4 regions of the Photobacterium kasasachensis genome follow, and region 4 is predicted to be linked to each of the others. Evidence: riboswitches for the same ligand, from Rfam matches in the RefSeq annotation. Region 4 holds a riboswitch; each other region holds the start of a gene.
The links. Region 4 has a riboswitch for thiamine pyrophosphate ahead of thiC (phosphomethylpyrimidine synthase ThiC). Riboswitches for the same ligand answer to the same signal wherever they lie in the genome.
Positions count from the first base shown of each region.

Region 1: linked by a shared signal. The riboswitch ahead of thiD (bifunctional hydroxymethylpyrimidine kinase/phosphomethylpyrimidine kinase) and the one ahead of thiC (phosphomethylpyrimidine synthase ThiC) in region 4 are both predicted to bind thiamine pyrophosphate.
Region 2: linked by a shared signal. The riboswitch ahead of thiM (hydroxyethylthiazole kinase) and the one ahead of thiC (phosphomethylpyrimidine synthase ThiC) in region 4 are both predicted to bind thiamine pyrophosphate.
Region 3: linked by a shared signal. The riboswitch ahead of thiB (thiamine ABC transporter substrate binding subunit) and the one ahead of thiC (phosphomethylpyrimidine synthase ThiC) in region 4 are both predicted to bind thiamine pyrophosphate.

Region 1 is NZ_JAKJSH010000005.1:509,566-514,494, forward strand. Features, by position in the region: gene L4D19_RS06630 (ABC transporter substrate-binding protein) at 1-391, opposite strand, end outside; partial or broken gene L4D19_RS06635 (ABC transporter permease) at 459-1,187, opposite strand; gene L4D19_RS06640 (ABC transporter ATP-binding protein) at 1,267-2,040, opposite strand; gene thiD (bifunctional hydroxymethylpyrimidine kinase/phosphomethylpyrimidine kinase) at 2,052-2,879, opposite strand; TPP riboswitch at 2,948-3,045, opposite strand; gene L4D19_RS06650 (VOC family protein) at 3,260-3,628, shown strand; gene L4D19_RS06655 (PhnA domain-containing protein) at 3,717-4,289, opposite strand; gene L4D19_RS06660 (hypothetical protein) at 4,590-4,929, shown strand, end outside.
Region 2 is NZ_JAKJSH010000013.1:122,050-126,978, reverse strand. Features, by position in the region: gene L4D19_RS18630 (MFS transporter) at 1-1,068, opposite strand, end outside; gene L4D19_RS18625 (hypothetical protein) at 1,272-1,619, shown strand; gene L4D19_RS18620 (Mut7-C RNAse domain-containing protein) at 1,684-2,484, shown strand; TPP riboswitch at 2,505-2,604, shown strand; gene thiM (hydroxyethylthiazole kinase) at 2,678-3,496, shown strand; gene hxpB (hexitol phosphatase HxpB) at 3,509-4,168, shown strand; gene L4D19_RS18605 (NupC/NupG family nucleoside CNT transporter) at 4,295-4,929, opposite strand, start outside.
Region 3 is NZ_JAKJSH010000015.1:46,418-51,346, reverse strand. Features, by position in the region: gene leuC (3-isopropylmalate dehydratase large subunit) at 1-1,135, shown strand, start outside; gene leuD (3-isopropylmalate dehydratase small subunit) at 1,151-1,753, shown strand; gene L4D19_RS20265 (DUF547 domain-containing protein) at 1,905-2,687, shown strand; TPP riboswitch at 2,780-2,883, shown strand; gene thiB (thiamine ABC transporter substrate binding subunit) at 3,024-3,986, shown strand; gene thiP (thiamine/thiamine pyrophosphate ABC transporter permease ThiP) at 4,033-4,929, shown strand, end outside.
Region 4 is NZ_JAKJSH010000022.1:100,453-105,381, reverse strand. Features, by position in the region: gene L4D19_RS24850 (hypothetical protein) at 243-368, shown strand; tRNA gene L4D19_RS24845 (tRNA-Trp) at 562-638, shown strand; fluoride riboswitch at 793-856, shown strand; gene L4D19_RS24840 (voltage-gated chloride channel family protein) at 942-2,312, shown strand; TPP riboswitch at 2,416-2,513, shown strand; gene thiC (phosphomethylpyrimidine synthase ThiC) at 2,652-4,574, shown strand; gene L4D19_RS24830 (thiamine phosphate synthase) at 4,574-4,929, shown strand, end outside.

The sequences.
Region 1 (4,929 bases), on a different contig from region 4:
CAATTTGTTTACCTTTTAGATCCGCCAGACTTTTTACACCTGATTTATCAAGCACAATTAGAGAGTTTAGCGGACCCGAAATTAGGGTCGCTGAGCGTACGACCGGTAAACCTGCGGCAGTACTTGAAATAAGCGTGCTTTGGTACGAAACGGCCATATCAATCTTGCCAGCGGCAACAAGCTTGTCCGGAATACTCGGGTCAGCAGGTTCCTGAATCTCGACCTCAAGGCCTTGTTCGGCAAACCAGCCTTTTTCTTGGGCCAAAATGATAGGTCCGTGGTTGGGGTTAACGAACCAGTCCAGCATAAGGGTGACTTTTTCAGCAGCCACACTGAATGAGGCCATAGATAGAGAAAGTGCAGCAAATCCATGGATTAAATGCTTTTTCATTGATTGTTCCTGTCCTTAAGTTGTTATCTTTATAGTTTATTCGCCTGATAGTCAGACTTTGTTGGTGTTATTTGCTTTGCCACGGAATTGCTTTTTTCAGCAATACATCGGCGGTGAAATAGAGGCTGACTGAAAAGAAAGCCAGGATAAAAAGGGCGGCAAACATTTCGTCGACAAACATTCGGGCGTTTGCCTGAAGCATTAAATAGCCAAGACCCTCGCTAGAGCCTACCCATTCACCAATTACAGCGCCGATTGGAGCGACGACAACTGCGACTCGAATGCCTGAGGCCAAAGCTGGCAGAGCCGCCGGTAACCGAATTTTCCATAGGAGCTGCCAGCGCGTTGCGCCCATGGTTTTGGCCAGATCCAGATATCCTGAAGGTGTATGGCGAAGGCCGTCATAACAGCAGGTTGTTACCGGGAAAAAGATAATCAGGGCGGCCATGACAACTTTCGAGGCAATACCATATCCCAGCCATAGCATCAGAATCGGAGCGATCGCAAAGACGGGAATAGCCTGACTGGTGATAAGAATTGGCAGTAGCCAGCGGCGTAAAGGGGCAAAAAGCAACATTTGCAATGCAAAAAACAGCCCCATAAACAAACCAAGCAACAGTCCGAATATAACTTCGGTACTGGTGACTATTGTGTGGTGCCATAACACATCAGAGCGTTCGATTAACTTGCTTAAGACTGCTGCCGGACCAGGCAAAATGAAGGCCGGCATGTCGAATGCTACGACTGAGGCCTGCCATAAACCCATAATCACAGCAAAGCTGATCAGAATGCGCATCAGGTTTTGCGATAGCCCGCGGTGCTGTTTCGGAATTAAATGCCGGATTTGGACTGACTCGGTCATGGTATTGGGTTGATCAGCCATAATCTTGCTCCAGTTGATCAATAATGGTCTGCTGGTGGTTTGCCATTTGGGCATTGAATTGCCTTGGTGGCGGTGATGTTGGCGCATCTAGTTCAATGAGTTTGGCAGGCTTGCCAGTCATGATGTAGATATTGTGCCCGAGGCGCAGTGCTTCTTGAGGATCATGAGTGATCAGCAACACAGTACGGTCTTTGAGAAGCTCGGCTGACAGAGTCTGCAATTTATGACGTGTCACGGCATCGAGTGCCGAGAATGGCTCATCCATAAGCACTAGCGGTTTGTCCTGCATTAGCGTTCTGGCCAGTGCTACCCGCTGGCGCATTCCTCCCGAAAGTTGATCTGGCATTGCTGTAGCATAGGTTTCCAACCCTACTGCCTGAAGCAGCCTGATGGCTTTATCCTGATCCCGAGGGGAGGGAGATGAACCGAAACGATGACTTAGGCAGATGTTATCCATTACCGACAGCCATGGTAGTAACAGGTCTTGCTGGGCCATATAGGCAATGCGTTCGGCCAGAGGCTTATTATCGGATGTGGCAAGGCTGCCATGCCAATTGACTCGATCTTCGTTCAATCCTGCAAGTTGCCTTAGCAGTGTTGTTTTACCACAGCCACTTTTACCCAGCAGGCATGTCCACTCACCGGCAGGCAGGGTTAGATTCAGATCCGCGAACAGAGCATCGTTAGCATCTTTGTATGTCAGCGAGACATGCTGCATACGTACTTCGACAGCACGAGAGTGCTGGATTGTTGTGGATACGCACATAGCCAATACTCTTATTCAGGTTGGTAGTGACCTGCAAAGAAGTGGTGCACCGGCCCGTGTCCCGAGCCAACTTCAAGTTCATCAGCGTGGCTGATAGCCTTTGTGATATAGGATTTTGCGCATTGGACGGCAGTTGTTAGCTCAATGCCCTGGGCAAGAAACGATGCGGTTGCCGAAGACAGTGTGCAGCCGGTTCCGTGGGTATTGCTAGTCGGAATTCGAGGTGTGCTCATGCGGATCACATCATTAGCCAGAATAAGCAGGTCGGTACTGTTGGTGTCCTGTTCCAGGTGACCGCCTTTGAGAAGAACGGATTTAGCGCCGATTTCACGTAATCCGTCTATCATATTCGTCATTTCCTGCTCGCTGTGAGGGATAGCGACACCCAGTAGGGCTGCTGCTTCAGGTAGATTAGGGGTAATAACATCAGCTAGCGGCAACAGTTCTGATTTCAGGCTTGAAATAGCATCTTGTTGCAGTAGGAGGTCACCGCTGGTCGCGACCATGACAGGATCGACAACGAGATATTTAGGCTGGTATTGACGGAGCTTGGCGGCAACTACACGGATAATATTGGTGTCACTTAGCATGCCAACTTTTACAGCTTTGACATCAAGATCAGTAAAGACACTGTCTAGTTGTTGTTCGACAAACTCTGGCTCGACGGCAAGGATACCAGACACACCTTGAGTGTTCTGTGCCGTCAATGCGGTGATGACGGAACAGGCGTAACTTCCTGTCGCCGAAATAGCCTTGATGTCGGCTTGGATGCCTGCACCGCCGCCACTATCAGAGCCGGCAATCGTTAGTGTGATTGGTGTTTTTGATGGAATCGCCATAACTACCCCTAAAGTTGAGCGCAGGGTAGCAGGTGTCAAAGAAAGGCCACATGAGAGAAGGGCGCAGAGAGACACGGTTGCTAGTTCCCTACGCCATTATTAAATGGATCAGGTTCAACGGGTCCCATCGAAATGGTCTCAGCCAAAGGCTCCCCGACTAACGTACTAAAATTCGTTTAATATGTTTGACTAAACAGCAAATGATGCTGTTATTAATTTTCCCGCTATTCTAACCATGTTTTTTATCAGAGAGCAAACATGATTGTGAAAATTTCTGGGTCAGGACTGTTTTCACTTGACCTGCCCCTGAGATTAAAATCACCAACCTGTGTAAGCTTTAGACAAATAAAGGTGGGGTAATCAATCTCAAGAGGTGAAATATGGATAATTCCCAAAAAGAATCGCATGAAAAAATCAATTATGTTGAATTCCCTGCAGTGGATCTTTCTGCGACAAAGGCTTTTTTTACTCAGGCATTTGGTTGGGAGTTTGTTGATTATGGTGAAGACTATTCCGCATTTTCCAATCAAGGGTTAGATGGCGGTTTTTTTCAGTCGACATTGTGTTCGACCACAGCCAGTGGCGGTGCTTTGGTTGTACTTTACAGTCAGGATCTTGAGACTTCGCTGCAAAGTGTCGAAAAGGCGGGCGGGGTTATTGTTAGGCCTATCTTTTCATTTCCGGGTGGGCGTCGTTTTCATTTTACCGAGCCAAGTGGCAACGAGCTTGCGATATGGTCCGATAAATAATATGGCCAATCTATGATTTAGGTAGCCTCATAAACACCAAAGGCGCTATCTAGCGCCTTTGGTGATTCATCGTTACTGCGAACGTAAATTACATTTTTTTACAGTACGCGGCGATGATTACCATGTTGGTACCGGCTGCTTTGCCTGTGATGTGCAGAGGGTTGTCTGTTAGGCGAATGCCACGAACAGCGGTGCCTTGCTTAACAACCAGGCTAGACCCTTTGACAGGCAGGTCTTTGATGATAGTGACGTTGTCACCAGCCTGAAGCGGAGTGCCATTAACATCCAGAGTTTGAATAGAGTCTAGTGCTTCTAGCGCGATCCCTTTTTCAGCCCACTCAATTGTGTCTTCTTCTAGGTAAAGCATATCAAGAAGATCTTGTGCCCACGTTTCAGCCGAAAGACGTTTCAGCATACGGTAAGCCATAACCTGAACGGCAGGTACCTGGCTCCACATGCTATCGTTCAGGCAGCGCCAGTGATTCTGATCCATTGTATCAGCATCTTCAATTTGACCTCGGCAAGTACCACAGACCATTACACAGCTACCAGCAGTTGTGTCCGGAGAAGCAGGTACTTCATACACGCTCAAGTTATCTTCAGATGAACAAAGTTCACATTTTGCGTCAGCACGCTGCTTAACGATGTTTTCAATAGTCATAGGGATTTGTCCGTAGATTTGTTGTGGCATTATTATGCCAGCATTTTTCGATAAGGAAAGAAATCCTGCTTTAGGTCACACAAATAAGCCTAAGCTGATAGTGAATTGTATGGTAAGTGAACATCTTTATTGGCGCTGGTCGTTTTTTGTCCGTTATCGAGCAGCCTGTTTGAAGAGAAATAACCGCCTTAAGCTATCATTTATTTGCTCATTGTTGTTGAAAGGCTGTAATAATGTAGAGATAAGGATAAAATCATTATTGCCTTAAATTAATATTATAAGACGATGTAGGGACGAGTGATGAAGAAGGCTGTTTTTTTACTATCTATACTTGCTTTGGCAGGCTGTGATGAAGATGATGTCAAAGATTTAGCGCAAGGGAATACTAAAGTGTTTACGGTTACGGGCGCGCAGGTAGCCAGTAAGCTAGGAACATTGGATCCTGGTTACTACGACATTGCTGTAATTACAAGCGCAAGCCAGGGGAATACGTCGCCAGACGGTCTGCCAGTTGCTTCAAAGTCTACACTTGAAAATCTGGGAATCGCGGTTGAGGGAGAGACTTGCGGTAGAATTGATATCACTGATCAGGTTTGCTTCCAGAGCGGAAATTCAAGCAGCTGCCTGCCGAGTGAGATTA
Region 2 (4,929 bases), on a different contig from region 4:
ATTCAATGCACTTACACCAAGCCAGCCCATAAACCAGATATAGGAGGCCGAAACGGTGATTTGGCTAATCCCCAACACAGAACTGGCTAAACCAGCATGAGTATCGAACGGTTTTAACGCCTGGCTGGTGGTTGTTCCAAAACCTAGCGAGAACCCGGAACAGATAAAAGCAAAGCCAGTTAAAAATAGTAAAGGGTTGCTGATTATTCCGGTAATGATCAGCTGTATGCCTGATAGAAGGAATAAACACTGAGAAGCAACCATTACGCGATGTTGCCCTAACAATACAAGCATTTTGGGCGTCAGGAATGCGGTTGTCATACTCACCACAGCCAGTAGTGCCATAGCCATAGAGTATTGCCCGGTTGAGAAACCCATGATGTCCATCATCAGCATAGGCGAGGTATTCACATATGTCAGGATGGCCGACACGCTCAAGCTCAGGATAAACAGTCGGCTCAGGAAAAAGCGAGACCGGAACTTTTGCCATGGTACAGAATCTGATTCATGGTGGCTGACCGAGCGGGTTTCTGTAAGGGCGAAGCAGCATGCCAGGCCAATAAGGACAGCAGTAATCATCATCACCATAAACAAAATCGGCCAGGGGGAAACAAGCAGAATAAGGTGGCCGATAACTGGCGCAAGCACCGGGATAATGCAAGTAATGCCATTTATCATAGACAGCACTTTAGCGCGTTTGTCATCATCCAGAACATCACGAAGAATGGCAAAGGCAACCACGTAGGCAAACCCCGAGCCTATTCCCTGACCAAAACGTCCGATGAAGAACTGAAGTGGGTTTGTTGCCTGCATTGTCCACCAGGAGGCTAAGGTAAAAATGATAGCGCTCAAGATAGCGACTGGTTTTCGGCCACATTTGTCCGCAAGCAGTCCGCCAAAGATCATGGTCGATGCCATTCCAATAAGGTAGATGGAGAAGGCGGCATGAAGATCTGCTTCAGTAGCTTGTAAGCTGGTCGCAATTTGCGGCAGACCGACTAAATAAAGATCAATCCCTAATGGATACATCAGCACCAGAGAGAAGCAACAAAACAAAATTTTTTTCATGGGTTTTTTCTACCGCGTTATCAAGGTATCGATATCCTAGTGTGGCGAGTGCCGAATAGCGATTTGCCTGTGGGACAACTGTATTTTCCTGAATGGAAAACTAGTCCACTTTTATGAGGAAGATAAAGATTTTGGATATGATTGATTCACGTAAGTTATGGGTGTTATAAGGGTTCTATAAAATTCAATGGAGTTGAATGCCAATGCTAAGGCTGATTAGGTTTGTGGTGGTTGCTAATATTATGGCGACATTGAGTGTTTGGTTATTAAGTCAATCTATCGCTCAGTTTTCTATAAATCATCCGACGGATTACTTGTTTTATATCTGCATAGTGTTGTGGGGAGTGGCTGGCTTAGCGTGGGATGGTGGCAAGGCAAGCAAAAATTATGATCTCGATAGGGCTGAAAATAAAACTCAGTCTATGGTGTCTGGTTATGATGCTAAAGCAGACAAGCATAAGCAGTACAGGGAAAACTATCATTTTGGTTTGAAGATGTTTATATCAGGGTTGCCGTCTCTTGCAGGCTGTCTTGTCGTCTATTTGTTTTAGTTTTTTCCGCCATCGAAGCTTTCTTGCCCAACGTCTTAGGCTAGCCTACGATTGAATAGTCTGAATGACTGCAATTGTGTTCTATTCTATGGATGACCAGCACGCACCAATATCTCGAACGTCTTACTTTCGTTTCTACGAAGAGCTCAATGACTTCTTGCCAAAACAGCGACACAAGGTATTGTTTTCACATACTTATACGGGTAAGCCATCGGTTAAAGATGCCATAGAGGCGATAGGGGTACCGCATACGGAAATTGACTTGATATTGGTCGATGGTGTTTCAGTTTCCTTTGACTACAAGTTAACAGGTGGTGAGAGAATATCTGTCTATCCGGTGTTTGAATTGTTAGATATTCAGCCTTTAACCCACCTTCGTCCTAAACCGCTGCGGGATACTAAGTTTATTGTTGACGTTAATTTGGGAAAACTGGCACTCAAATTACGGCTGCTGGGCTTTGATACTTTATATAACAATAAATTTGAAGATAGTGAGATCGTTGATATTTCTCTTCATGAAAAACGCATTATTCTTACTCGAGATAAAGGCATATTCAAATATAGTGCTGTTACTCATGGTTATTGGGTGAGAAGTGATAATGCTGATAGGCAAGTAAGAGAAGTGCTCCAACGTCTTCAACTGGAAAATAGTTTGAAGCCGTTTACCCGCTGTTCTTATTGCAATGGTGAGTTTGAATGCATTGACAAGATCCAACTAAATGGACGTGTTCCAGAAAATGCATTGGAGCTATTTGCGGAATTCTTTGAATGCCAGGGATGCAAGAAAATATATTGGAAGGGAACTCACTATAAACGAATAGTCAGTTGGCTCAATGAACTCACTGTGAATAACTCTATCAATTGAAGCTTTTTGTGTTATTATCCGGCACATAGTCGGGGGGCCGGAAGGCTGAGATCGCATCACGCGAGACCCGTTGAACCTGATTCAGTTAACACTGGCGTAGGGAACTATATGTCTTGTCATGAGAGGTGTGATCTTCACTCGTCTTAGATTTTTGGCTAGATCAAGTTCCTGTGCACCGGTTTTAGGAGCTTGAATGCCAAATCCTACCGCAATTGAAAATACAGAAACCCGTATCCAACCTATTGTTACTGCCTTGGATGCAGTTAGGCAGAAAAAGCCATTAGTGGTGAATATCACAAACTATGTCGTGATGAATAATAGTGCCAATGCCTTGCTTGCTATTGGCGCGTCTCCAATCATGGCACACTCACGTGAAGAAATGTCAGAAATGATGTCTTTTTCAGGTGCTTTGGTGATTAACATTGGCACCTTAGATAGCCAGTGGAAACCTCGCATGCTGTTTGCTGTAGAACAGGCAAATATCAGTGGTAAATGTGTCGTACTTGATCCGGTAGGGTGTGGCGCGAGTAAGTTGCGAACAGAAGCTTCACGTCAAATTGCGCAACTAGCCAATAAGTTGATTATTCGTGGTAATGCCTCTGAAATTATTGCTTTAGCTGGAGAAAGAGGCCAAAGCAAAGGTGTTGATGCGCTTGATGAGAGCGAGGCTGCTGTTGGCGCCGCTCAACACTTAGTGGAAGCTTATCAGTGTAGTGTTGTCATATCGGGTTCTACAGATTTTGTTGTGACCTCAAAAGGGCAAACCCAGTTGCGCAATGGACACGCAATGATGCCCTATGTAACGGGAATGGGGTGTACTTTGTCAGCCATCGTAGGGGCTTTTGCCGCTGTTGGTGAAGATACTGGGTTGGCGGCTACGGCGATTTTAGGTGTAGCCGGTGAAATTGCCGCAGAACAGTCGAAAGGGCCCGGAAGCTTACAGCTAAACCTGTTGGATGCCTTGTATCAGTTGGATGAAGAAACGCTTATTCAACGCCTGAAACTATCGTAAAGAGAGCAAATCATGACATATGCAGTTATCTTCGATATGGATGGGTTGCTGATCGAGTCAGAACCTTTGTGGAAGGAAGCTGAGAGGCAGGTTTTTTCATCCGTCGGGGTGCAAGTCACAGACAATTTGGCTGAGCAGACAGCGACAATGACAACTCGCGCAGTGACTGAGTTCTGGTTTTCGCGAAACCCATGGGAAGGGAAGAGTCTGGAAGAGGTTGAAGCAGCTGTCGTTGACAGAGTTGAAGTACTCGTGCGCGAACAAGGTGATGAATTAGATGGGGTTACAAGCCTTCTTGAGTTTTTAAAAGAAAAAGGCTTTAAGATTGGGTTATCAACGAATTCACCATATCAGCTGATCCCTGTCATCCTAAATAAGTTAGGTATTGCCCATTACTTTGATGCGATTTCCTCTGCTGATGATGTAGAGCAAGGTAAGCCAGCCCCTGATGTATACCTTTCCACCCTTAAAAAATTGGCAGTAGAGGCAAGGCGTTGTGTCGCTTTTGAAGACTCCCATTCAGGTATCGTTGCGGCCAAGCGTGCCAATATTAAAGCTGTCGCTGTGCCTCATCCTGATGAGTTTCATCATGATAAATTTACTGTTGCTGACTTGAAGCTTAGAAGCCTTAGTGATTTTAACGATGAGCATCTAATACAACTATTGAGATGATTTCTGATTATTAGATAGCCATTTTGCCTTGTTTTGATATTCATGGAGCATCTTTGTAAACGTAAGACTCAGAATTTATCAGCATTCTGAGTCTTACTTCTGTTTTACTTTGATGGCTCGGAAGAGTTAGAACAGCAAAAAGAATCCAGCAATCGTTGCACTCATCATATTTGATAGTGTTCCCGCCAGAATGGCATACAGGCAAAGTTGCGAAATCTCTGAGCGACGTTCTTTGGCCATCGCACCTAAACCGCCAAGCAGCATGGCTGCGGCAGAGAAGTTGGCAAACCCGCATAATGCAAACGTAATAATGGCTGTTGATCTATCTGACAGCGTATTGCCTGCTAAGAAGTCGGTAAAGTTAACGTAAGCTACGAATTCATTTAGGACGAGTTTTTGACCTATAAAGGTGGCCGCTGTCATGGCTTCATCGAAAGGAATACCGATGATCATGGCCAACGGAGAAAAGAGGTATCCTAAGATCATCTCTAAAGACAATGAAGGCAAGCCAACCATTCCTCCAAACAGGCCAAGAATCCCGTTTAGCAGGGCAATTAATGCGATAAAAGCCAGTAGCATGCCGCCAACATTGATTGCGAGGGCGACCCCGTTAGATGCGCCTTCTGCTGCTGCATCAATAACATTGCTTGGCTTTTTGACGGTAAGTGAACCTTTGCCTTTATCATGCCGAGATGACTCTAATGCTTTCATGTCTTCGGTTTCTGGAAGCAGTATCTTCGCAAACAAAAGCCCGCCAGGTG
Region 3 (4,929 bases), on a different contig from region 4:
CACCCTGTATGATCTGAACCACAAATACCAGGGCATCGTGCATGTAATGGGACCGGAGCTGGGCATTACGCTGCCGGGCATGACTATCGTTTGTGGTGACTCACACACCGCTACCCATGGCGCCTTCGGCTCGCTGGCTTTCGGCATCGGTACCTCGGAGGTCGAACACGTTCTAGCCACCCAGACACTGAAGCAGGCCCGTGCCAAGACAATGAAAATTGAAGTCAAGGGCAAGGTCGCAGAAGGCATTACCGCCAAAGATATCGTTCTGGCGATCATCGGCAAAACCACCGCAGCCGGCGGTACCGGCTATGTGGTCGAGTTCTGCGGCGAAGCGATTACGGATCTGTCGATGGAAGGACGAATGACCGTCTGTAACATGGCGATTGAACTGGGTGCCAAGGCCGGCCTAATCGCTCCGGATCAGACCACGTTCGACTACATCAAGGATCGTAAGTTCTCCCCTGCCGGCGAAAACTACGAGGCTGCAGTCGAGTACTGGAAGACACTGAAAAGCGACGACGACGCCGTCTTTGATGCTGTTGTTACCTTAGATGCCAAAGACATCAGGCCACAGGTCACCTGGGGCACCAACCCGGGCCAGGTGATTGCCGTTGACGAACCAATCCCTTCACCGGATGATTTCAGCGATCCGGTCGAGAAAGCCTCGGCAGAGAAAGCCTTGGCCTATATGGGACTGGAAGCGGGCAAAACACTGGCCGATTTCAGTATCGACAAAGTCTTCATCGGATCGTGCACCAACTCTCGTATTGAAGATATGCGCGCCGCAGCGGCCATAGCCAAGGGACGCCAGGTAGCCCCGAATATCCAGGCACTGGTTGTTCCGGGCTCAGAGCAGGTCAAGGCACAAGCCGAACTCGAAGGACTGGACAAGATCTTCATTGAAGCCGGCTTTGAATGGCGCCTGCCGGGCTGCTCAATGTGCCTGGCGATGAACAACGACCGCCTGGGTCCGAAAGAGCGCTGTGCATCAACCAGTAACCGTAACTTCGAGGGCCGCCAGGGACGCGATGGTCGTACCCATCTGGTTAGCCCGGCGATGGCTGCAGCCGCCGCCTGTGCCGGCCACTTCGTTGATATCCGTGAACTGGACTCAGAAACCGCAACCGCTTAACAGAAGGAACAAAAAATGGCAGGTTTTAAACAACATACAGGTTTGGTGGTTCCTTTGGATGCGGCGAACGTCGACACTGACGCGATCATTCCCAAGCAGTTTCTCCAGAAAGTAACCCGGACAGGCTTTGGCAAGCATCTGTTTCACGACTGGCGTTTTCTCGACGATGCCGGCGAGAAGCCAAACCCGGATTTCGTGATGAACGCACCTTGCTATCAGGGTGCCAGCATCCTGCTGGCCCGCGAAAACTTCGGCTGCGGCTCTTCGCGCGAGCACGCACCGTGGGCACTGGCCGACTACGGCATCAGGGTGATGATCGCCCCGAGCTTTGCCGATATCTTCTATGGCAACTCCATCAATAACCAGATGGTGCCTGTGCGCCTGAGCGAGCAGCAAGTCGACGAGCTGTTCCAGTTTGTCGAGAATACCGAAGGGGCACAAATCACGGTCGATCTGGAAACGATGCAAGTCACCGCCAACGGCAAACAATACAGCTTTGAAATCGATGAATTTCGTCGCCACTGCCTGTTGAACGGCCTGGACAACATCGGCCTGACCCTCCAGCATGAGGACAAGATCGCCGAGTATGAAAGCAAGATCCCGGCTTTTCTGGCTTAACTAGCATAGCGTCTCACTGATGCCCCGGCCCTCAGCTGCCGGGGCATTTTTATTCCTGCTAAATGAATTGCGGATAATTGCTGCAAGAAAACAGGACGATACAGGTCATATCATCTAGTGACTTCCAACTCAGTGATCGCAAGGACTTAGCATGCGTACTATATTCACCCTTTTCTTGTTGTTGGTTTCCGCAACCGGCTGTGCCGCCCCCAGAGCCGATCTCTGGCCTTACTGGCAACAAAGCAATGAAACCAATACCGCGACGATCGACCACTCCCTCTGGCAACAAACACTGGATAGTTATCTGGTCGCGGAGCCCAAACAGACGCTGTTCCGCTACCGCGCCGTGTCCAGCAACGACAAGTATGATTTGGATCGCTATATCCGCAAGCTAACCGCGACCGATCCGCGCCGCTATAGCAAAGACGAACAGTTCGCCTACTGGGTAAACCTCTACAATGCTCTGACCGTTCAGTTGATCCTCGACAACTACCCACTGAAATCCATAACCAAGCTAGGCGGCCTGTTCAGCTTCGGACCCTGGGATGAAAAGCTCGTCACCATTAATGGCAATAACCTATCGCTCAATGATATCGAACACCGGATCCTGCGCCCGATTTGGAATGATCCCCGCATTCACTATGTCGTCAACTGTGCCAGCCTGGGTTGCCCCGATCTCCAGCCGACGGCCTTTACCGCCAGCAACAGCGAAAAGCTGCTTGAGCAGAGTGCCAGTCGCTTTATCAACAGTGCCAAAGGGGTTCGGGTAAGCGGCGACAACGTCCGTTTGTCCTCAATTTATGACTGGTATAGCGTGGATTTTGGCAGCACGAGCAGCCTGCAGAAACACCTTAACCGCTACCGCCAGGGTCAACCGGTCCAGCTCAACAAAGTCAGCTATGACTACGACTGGGCACTCAACGAAGCTCGCTAACTCAACAAAGCCCGCTCACTCAAAATACAGGGCCAAACGACACAACGGAGTATTGCGCTGGCAACGGACTGCAGAGCGCATTACAATAGCTATCGTTCTCATTGGGGAGTCTGATACCAGACTGAGATTGCTTTTTGCGGGACCCACTGAACCTGAACCAGGTCATGCTGGCGTAGGAATTGAGATAATCTGACCACCATTACTGTCAACGTTGCAGCACGACGCTGCATGCCTTTCTCAACCCTGTGCCGCTCATTCGATTTATTTCCCTCTTGCAGGATGCAAGGGCATCAGGAGCGCATAGTGAAAAAACTACTTCCAATTCTAACTCTGTCGATGGCAGCAGGCTCAGCATGGGCCGCTACAGAAGCCAAAGACACCCTAACCGTCTATACTTACAGCTCTTTTGCTTCTGACTGGGGACCGGGCCCGGCGATTGAAAAAGCCTTCGAGGCCGAGTGCAACTGTAATCTTGAGTTTGTGGCGCTGGACGACGGCGTTTCTATCCTCAACCGCCTGCGCCTTGAAGGCAGCAACGCCAAGGCAGACATCCTGCTGGGCCTGGACAATAACCTGATCAGCGAGGCCAAGAAAACCGGCCTGCTGGCAACGCACAGCGTCGATACCCGCAATGTCACCCTGCCTAACGGCTGGGACGACGATACATTCGTGCCGTATGACTACGGCTACTTTGCTTTTGTTTACGATTCCGAAAAGCTGGCAACGCCGCCGAAAAGCCTGAAAGAGCTCATAGAACGCGACGATCTGAGTGTGATCTACCAAGACCCGCGCACGTCGACACCAGGCCAGGGCCTGATGCTCTGGATGAAGTCTGTCTACGGTGACAAAGCAACTGAGGCATGGCAGCAACTGGCGAAGAAAACTGTCACTGTTACCAAAGGCTGGTCGGAAGCCTATAACATGTTCCTCAAAGGTGAGTCCGATCTCGTCTTGTCCTATACGACCTCACCGGCCTACCACATCATTGCCGAAAGCAAGAACCAGTACAAAGCCGCTGACTTCAGCGAAGGCCACTACATGCAGGTTGAAGTCGCCGCCAAGCTGAAAAACAGCCCAAACCAGAAGCTGGCCGATCAATTTATGGCCTTTATCCTGACACCAGAGTTCCAGTCAGTGATCCCGACAGGCAACTGGATGTATCCGGTCACCAAGCAGACGCTACCTGAAGGATTTGAACAGCTGACTCTACCTACCAAGTCACTGGAATTCGGTGCCGAGGAAGTGGCTGCCGAGCGTCGCGGATGGATCCGAGAATGGCAACACGCCCTGACCCAATAATGGCCGCTCTCCTTTGAATACACGCGTTACCCAAACTTTGCCCGGCATGATCTCTGCCGGGCTTATTGCCGCGCTGGTGATGAGCGCCATTCTGGCCCTGATCGGCCAGGCCAATGAGCTGAATCCACTGCAGATCTGGCGGGACCCTTACCTGCGCCATGTCTCCGCCTTCAGCTTCTATCAGGCTCTGCTATCGACGCTACTGAGCATCATACCGGCCATTCCGACCGCCTACGCCCTGTCACGGCGCCAGTTTCCCGGCCGGGGACTGTTACTGCGCCTGTTTGCTATGACGCTGGTATTGCCGGTACTGGTGGCAGTTTTCGGCCTGCTGACCATTTATGGTAAAAGCGGCCTGCTGGCCGGGTGGCTCAGTGCCTACGGGCATTCACTGCCCTTTTCAATCTACGGCCTGAACGGCATCTTGCTGGCCCATGTTTTTCTCAACTACCCGCTTGCGACCCGCCTGATCCTGCAAAGCCTGGAGGGGATCCCATTCGAGCAGCACCAGCTAGCAACGCATCTGGGAATAAAAGGCTGGAGCAAGTTCCGCTTTATCGCCTGGCCGCGGATCCGTCAGCAACTGCCTCATGTCATCGGCCTGATTTTTATGCTGTGCTTTACCAGTTTCGCGGTGATCATGTCGCTGGGCGGCGGCCCGAAAGCGACGACTATCGAGCTGGCTATCTATCAGGCGCTTCGCTATGACTTTGACTTGGCCGGCGGCGCTATTCTGGCCCTGTGGCAAATGTTGATCTGCAGCAGCCTGGTGCTGTTTACCCAGCGCTTTGCCAAGCCTCTGCCTACCCTTAGCGGCTCGACGACCCAACGTCCTCTTAACCAGTTTGACAACTGGAAGTCGAAAACCTGGGACGGAGTATGGATCGGTTTGGCATTATTGCTGGTACTCCCGCCGCTGATGGCGGTGATCGGAGCCGGGCTT
Region 4 (4,929 bases):
TTTTCGTTTTCCTGCCAGCAAAAAAGATCTGTCCTCATCAGATCTCCTTGTATCGTGCATTGCCGATATTTCTACATTTCTACATAGTTGCTTTTGGTCTATTCATATTATGACTCGGTCTATTAATTGTTAACTGATTGTTTTGTTTGTTTTTCTTGTTATCATTTTGTACCTATAACGTATCAATAACAGGCTCTGAATAAAGGCCGAAAACTACAAAGTAAAGTCAATGAGGTTCAACTATGTCTGAGTTCGAAATGTTGGTAATGACAGCACTTGCCTGTCTGGGAATGGGAATGCTGGTTGTCGGTCCTGCAGTTGTGGCGTTCGCAGTCTATAAGAAGAAAAAGGCACAAGCGGCATTGTAGTCTGTGGATGAGTACCTTGAGAAAAATCAGAGATTGAACGCTAAATGAATGATTTGATTGTTATCCGTGCATTTGGATGTAAATTTTCATTATTCTTGAATTAACTCTGGTAATTCTCTGCTAGCTGTATAAAATACTCATCACTTCCTAAGGAATGAGTTAACTTCTGGGAAGTCGCTGAAAACAGCACTACAGGGGTGTAGCTCCAATTGGCAGAGCAGCGGATTCCAAATCCGCGTGTTGGGAGTTCGAATCTCTCCACCCCTGCCACATATAAAAGCCTCGACAGAAATGTCGGGGCTTTGCTGTATCTGGACGATGTGAAAGTTGTTCAAGGTCAACCCAAATGGGTAAACATGCATTTTACGCTTGTTGCATCTGGGAATTACCGATAGCATACGACAGTTGTTACTGACAGCCATTGTTAGTAACGGGTGATGGAGTTCCACCTTTAACCGCTCGACTGAGATAATGACTCCTGCTGTAGTAGGATAGATCCGTCTATGGTGGGGCCCGGTCATTTGCCATAGCATCTATCCTTGAACATATTCCCGAATGAGATAGAAACTTGGTATGGCACACCCATTAAGCGCTAATCCTAAAATTTTTGTCCAGATCTTGAGATGGACACTCCTTATTATTCCTGTTGCTGTCATTGTCGGCTCTCTAAATGCCTTTTTTCTGTGGATCCTTAATCTCGCCACTGAAACACGCATTGATAATGCGTGGTTGATTTACTTGTTGCCGCTTGCAGGTGTTGTCATTGTCTATTGCTACCGTAATCTTGGTAAGAACTCCGAAGGTGGCAACAACCTGATCATGGATGAGATCCATGAGCCTGGCGCTGGTATCCCTACACGCATGGGGCCGCTGGTTTTAATCACGACAGTGATCACCCATTTGTTCGGCGGCTCAGCGGGGCGTGAAGGAACCGCAGTGCAGATCGGTGGGGCGACAACACATTGGCTAGCCCGAGTCTTCAAGCTCAACGAAGCTGATACGCGTCTGATATTAATTGCCGGTGTGGCTGCCGGCTTTGGCGCGGTGTTTGGGACGCCGCTGACAGGGGCGATATTTGCCCTTGAGGTACTGGCGATAGGACGTCTGCGCTACGATGCCATCATTCCTGCTTTGTTTGCCGCTATTCTTGCAGATGTTGTATGCAGCGCGTGGGGGGCTCACCATACGCATTACCGGATAGACTTTCTTGAGACCATTACGTTGTTCGAGCATGCCATCAAAGTCGATATCGTGATGATAGCGAAGATTGTGCTGGCAGCCGTTGCTTTTGGTTTGGCTGGGTACCTGTTTGGTGAGCTGACTCATGTGTTTAAAGATATTTTCAAAGCGACGCTGAAGAACCCTTATCTTATTGTTGTCGTTGGTGGCTTGATAGTCATTGGTGCGGTGCAGTTGATCGGTAACTATGATTATATCGGCCTCGGTGTTTATTCGAGCCGGGAAGGGGGAGTCAGTATCCTCAGTGCATTTACCGAAGGCGGCGCGGAATGGTACAGCTGGTTGCTAAAGCTACTGCTGACGGCGATTACTCTGGCTGCAGGCTATAAAGGTGGCGAGGTAACTCCGCTGTTCTTTGTCGGGGCGACACTCGGCAATACCATGGCCTGGCTGTTGGGTGCCCCTGTCGATCTGTTTGCTGCGTTAGGGTTCCTGGCGGTGTTTGCCGCGGCCACCAATACACCACTGGCGTGTACCATTATGGGGATTGAGCTGTTTGGTGCCGAGCATATGCTGTATTTTGCTATTGCTTGTTATACCGCCTATTACTTTAGCGGTCATACTGGTATCTATTCTTCCCAAAGAGTGGCAGTGCCTAAGCTTTTCGATCTGGATGGAGCGCCGACAATCACCCATAAGTTAGGAGAGCTGAGAGATACGCATTCGTCCTTGCTTAAGACGGTGGTGAAAAAGTACACCAAATAATTATCGGGCCGCATCACAGTGCGGCCCGAGTTGTTTTTACATTCGTTAAACATTTTCTGTCGATTGCACTTGCTGCTGATAGCCTGCTTACCTATACTCTTCACTCAACTTGTCGGAGTGCCAACTGGCTGAGACCGCATTGCGGGATCCGTAGAACCTGATCGGGCTAATACCTGCGAAGGGAACAAGAGAAAAATCTTCTGTTTAGCTGCACCTTTATGATCCATAAAACTGTAGCTGCGGTACCAGATGACGCTGCACACCCTACGTGTACGCCTCTTGTTTAAGCACCAATCCGTCAAGCAACTTCCCCCTATATGGAATATAAAGGAAATTGCTATGTCGAGTCGCAAACAAGCGAGACTGGAAGCTAAACAATTTATTGATTCACTGACTGCCCAACCTTACCCCAACTCCCAGAAAGTCTATGTGCAAGGGAGCCGTTCTGATCTCCAGGTGCCAATGCGCGAGATATCGCTGTCGGATAGTTTGGTCGGCGGTACAAAACAAGAGCCTGTCTTCGAGCCGAATGAGCCGGTGCGTGTTTATGACACCTCGGGCTATTACACCGATCCGGCGCAGGCGATTGATATCTATGCCGGGCTACCGAAAGTACGCGAAAACTGGATTGCCGAGCGTGCCGACACCGAGTTACTCGATGAGCTTAGCTCCGCTTATTCCAAAGAGCGTCTGGCCGATGAAACACTGGATGAACTGCGTTTTGCCGAGGCGAACCGTATACGCCGTGCCAAGGCTGGCAAATGCGTGACCCAATTGCACTATGCTCGCCAGGGGATCATTACGCCGGAAATGGAGTTTATCGCAATCCGAGAAAACATGGGCAGGGCCAAGTATCGTGACGAAGTCCTGAACCAGCAGCACCCGGGGCTCAGCTTTGGGGCCAACCTGCCGGAAGAAATCACGCCGGAATTTGTTCGCCGAGAAGTGGCAGAAGGCCGCGCCATTATTCCCGCCAACATCAACCATCCTGAAACCGAGCCGATGATCATTGGCCGTAACTTTCTGGTAAAGGTGAATGCCAATATTGGTAATTCCGCCGTAAGCTCCTCCATCGAGGAAGAAGTGGAGAAACTGGTATGGTCGACCCGCTGGGGTGGCGATACAGTGATGGATCTGTCTACCGGTCGTAACATCCATGAAACCCGTGAGTGGATCATCCGCAATAGCCCGGTACCGATCGGTACGGTTCCTATGTATCAGGCATTGGAAAAGGTGAACGGGATAGCCGAGAACCTGAACTGGGAGGTCTTCCGCGACACGCTGCTGGAGCAGGCTGAGCAAGGGGTCGATTACTTTACGATCCATGCCGGAGTCTTGCTGCGTTATGTCCCGATGACAGCCAAGCGAGTCACGGGGATTGTCTCCCGTGGTGGTTCTATCATGGCCAAGTGGTGTCTGGCCCACCATCAGGAAAGCTTCCTGTATGAGCATTTTCGCGAAATCTGCGAAATCTGCGCCCAGTACGACATTGCCCTGTCGTTGGGTGACGGCTTGCGTCCGGGATCTGTTGCCGATGCCAATGACGAAGCTCAGTTTAATGAATTACGCACCCTCGGTGAGCTGACCAAGATTGCCTGGGAATACGATGTGCAGGTGATGATTGAAGGCCCGGGCCATGTGCCGATGCACATGATCAAAGAAAATATGGAAGAGCAGCTCAAGCATTGCCATGAAGCGCCTTTTTATACCCTTGGCCCGCTAACTACCGATATTGCTCCTGGCTATGACCACATCACCTCGGGGATTGGTGCGGCGATGATTGGCTGGTACGGTTGTGCCATGCTTTGTTATGTCACACCGAAGGAACATTTGGGATTACCTAATAAAGACGATGTAAAAGTGGGTCTGATCACGTACAAGCTATGTGCTCATGCGGCAGACTTGGCAAAAGGTCATCCGGGGGCCCAAGTTCGTGATAATGCATTGTCTAAAGCGCGCTTTGAATTTCGCTGGGAAGATCAATTTAACCTAGGTTTAGACCCGGATACGGCGCGCGCCTATCATGATGAAACTCTACCTCAGGAGTCCGGAAAAGTGGCTCACTTCTGTTCAATGTGTGGACCCAAATTCTGTTCGATGAAGATCTCGCAGGAAGTGCGGGATTATGCCAGCGATCTGGAAAAGAACGAGGAGCTGGCCATCAAGTTGCTTGAAGATCCTCTCGAAGGTATGCAGCAGAAAGCCGATGAATTCCGGGCTCGAGGTAGTGAGTTATATCACCCTGTTCAAGAGGATAGTTAATGAGCTCTTTATGTTTACCCGATAGTTTAACGCCACTGCTGATGCATGTGGAACCTTTGCTTGCCGCGGCTGATAAATACCAGCTGGGCGAGCAGGTTAGTGTGGAGTGGAGCGAGTCGGAGACTGTCGATATTCAAATCGAAGAGCGTCAGTTCAGCCTGGTGTTTAATCAGGCTGAGGCTGATATTGCCGGTTATAAGGTGCTGGATCAGTGGATTGCACCTTATCCGGAACTTTGCGAGATACAGCAGCAAGTGGCTGCTGACCCGTCTTTGGTGATTTGCGGTTTGCCGACCGAAAAGGGCTGTGTCGATATCTGGCACCACAATGGCGAGGCGAGAGCCGTCTATTGCCA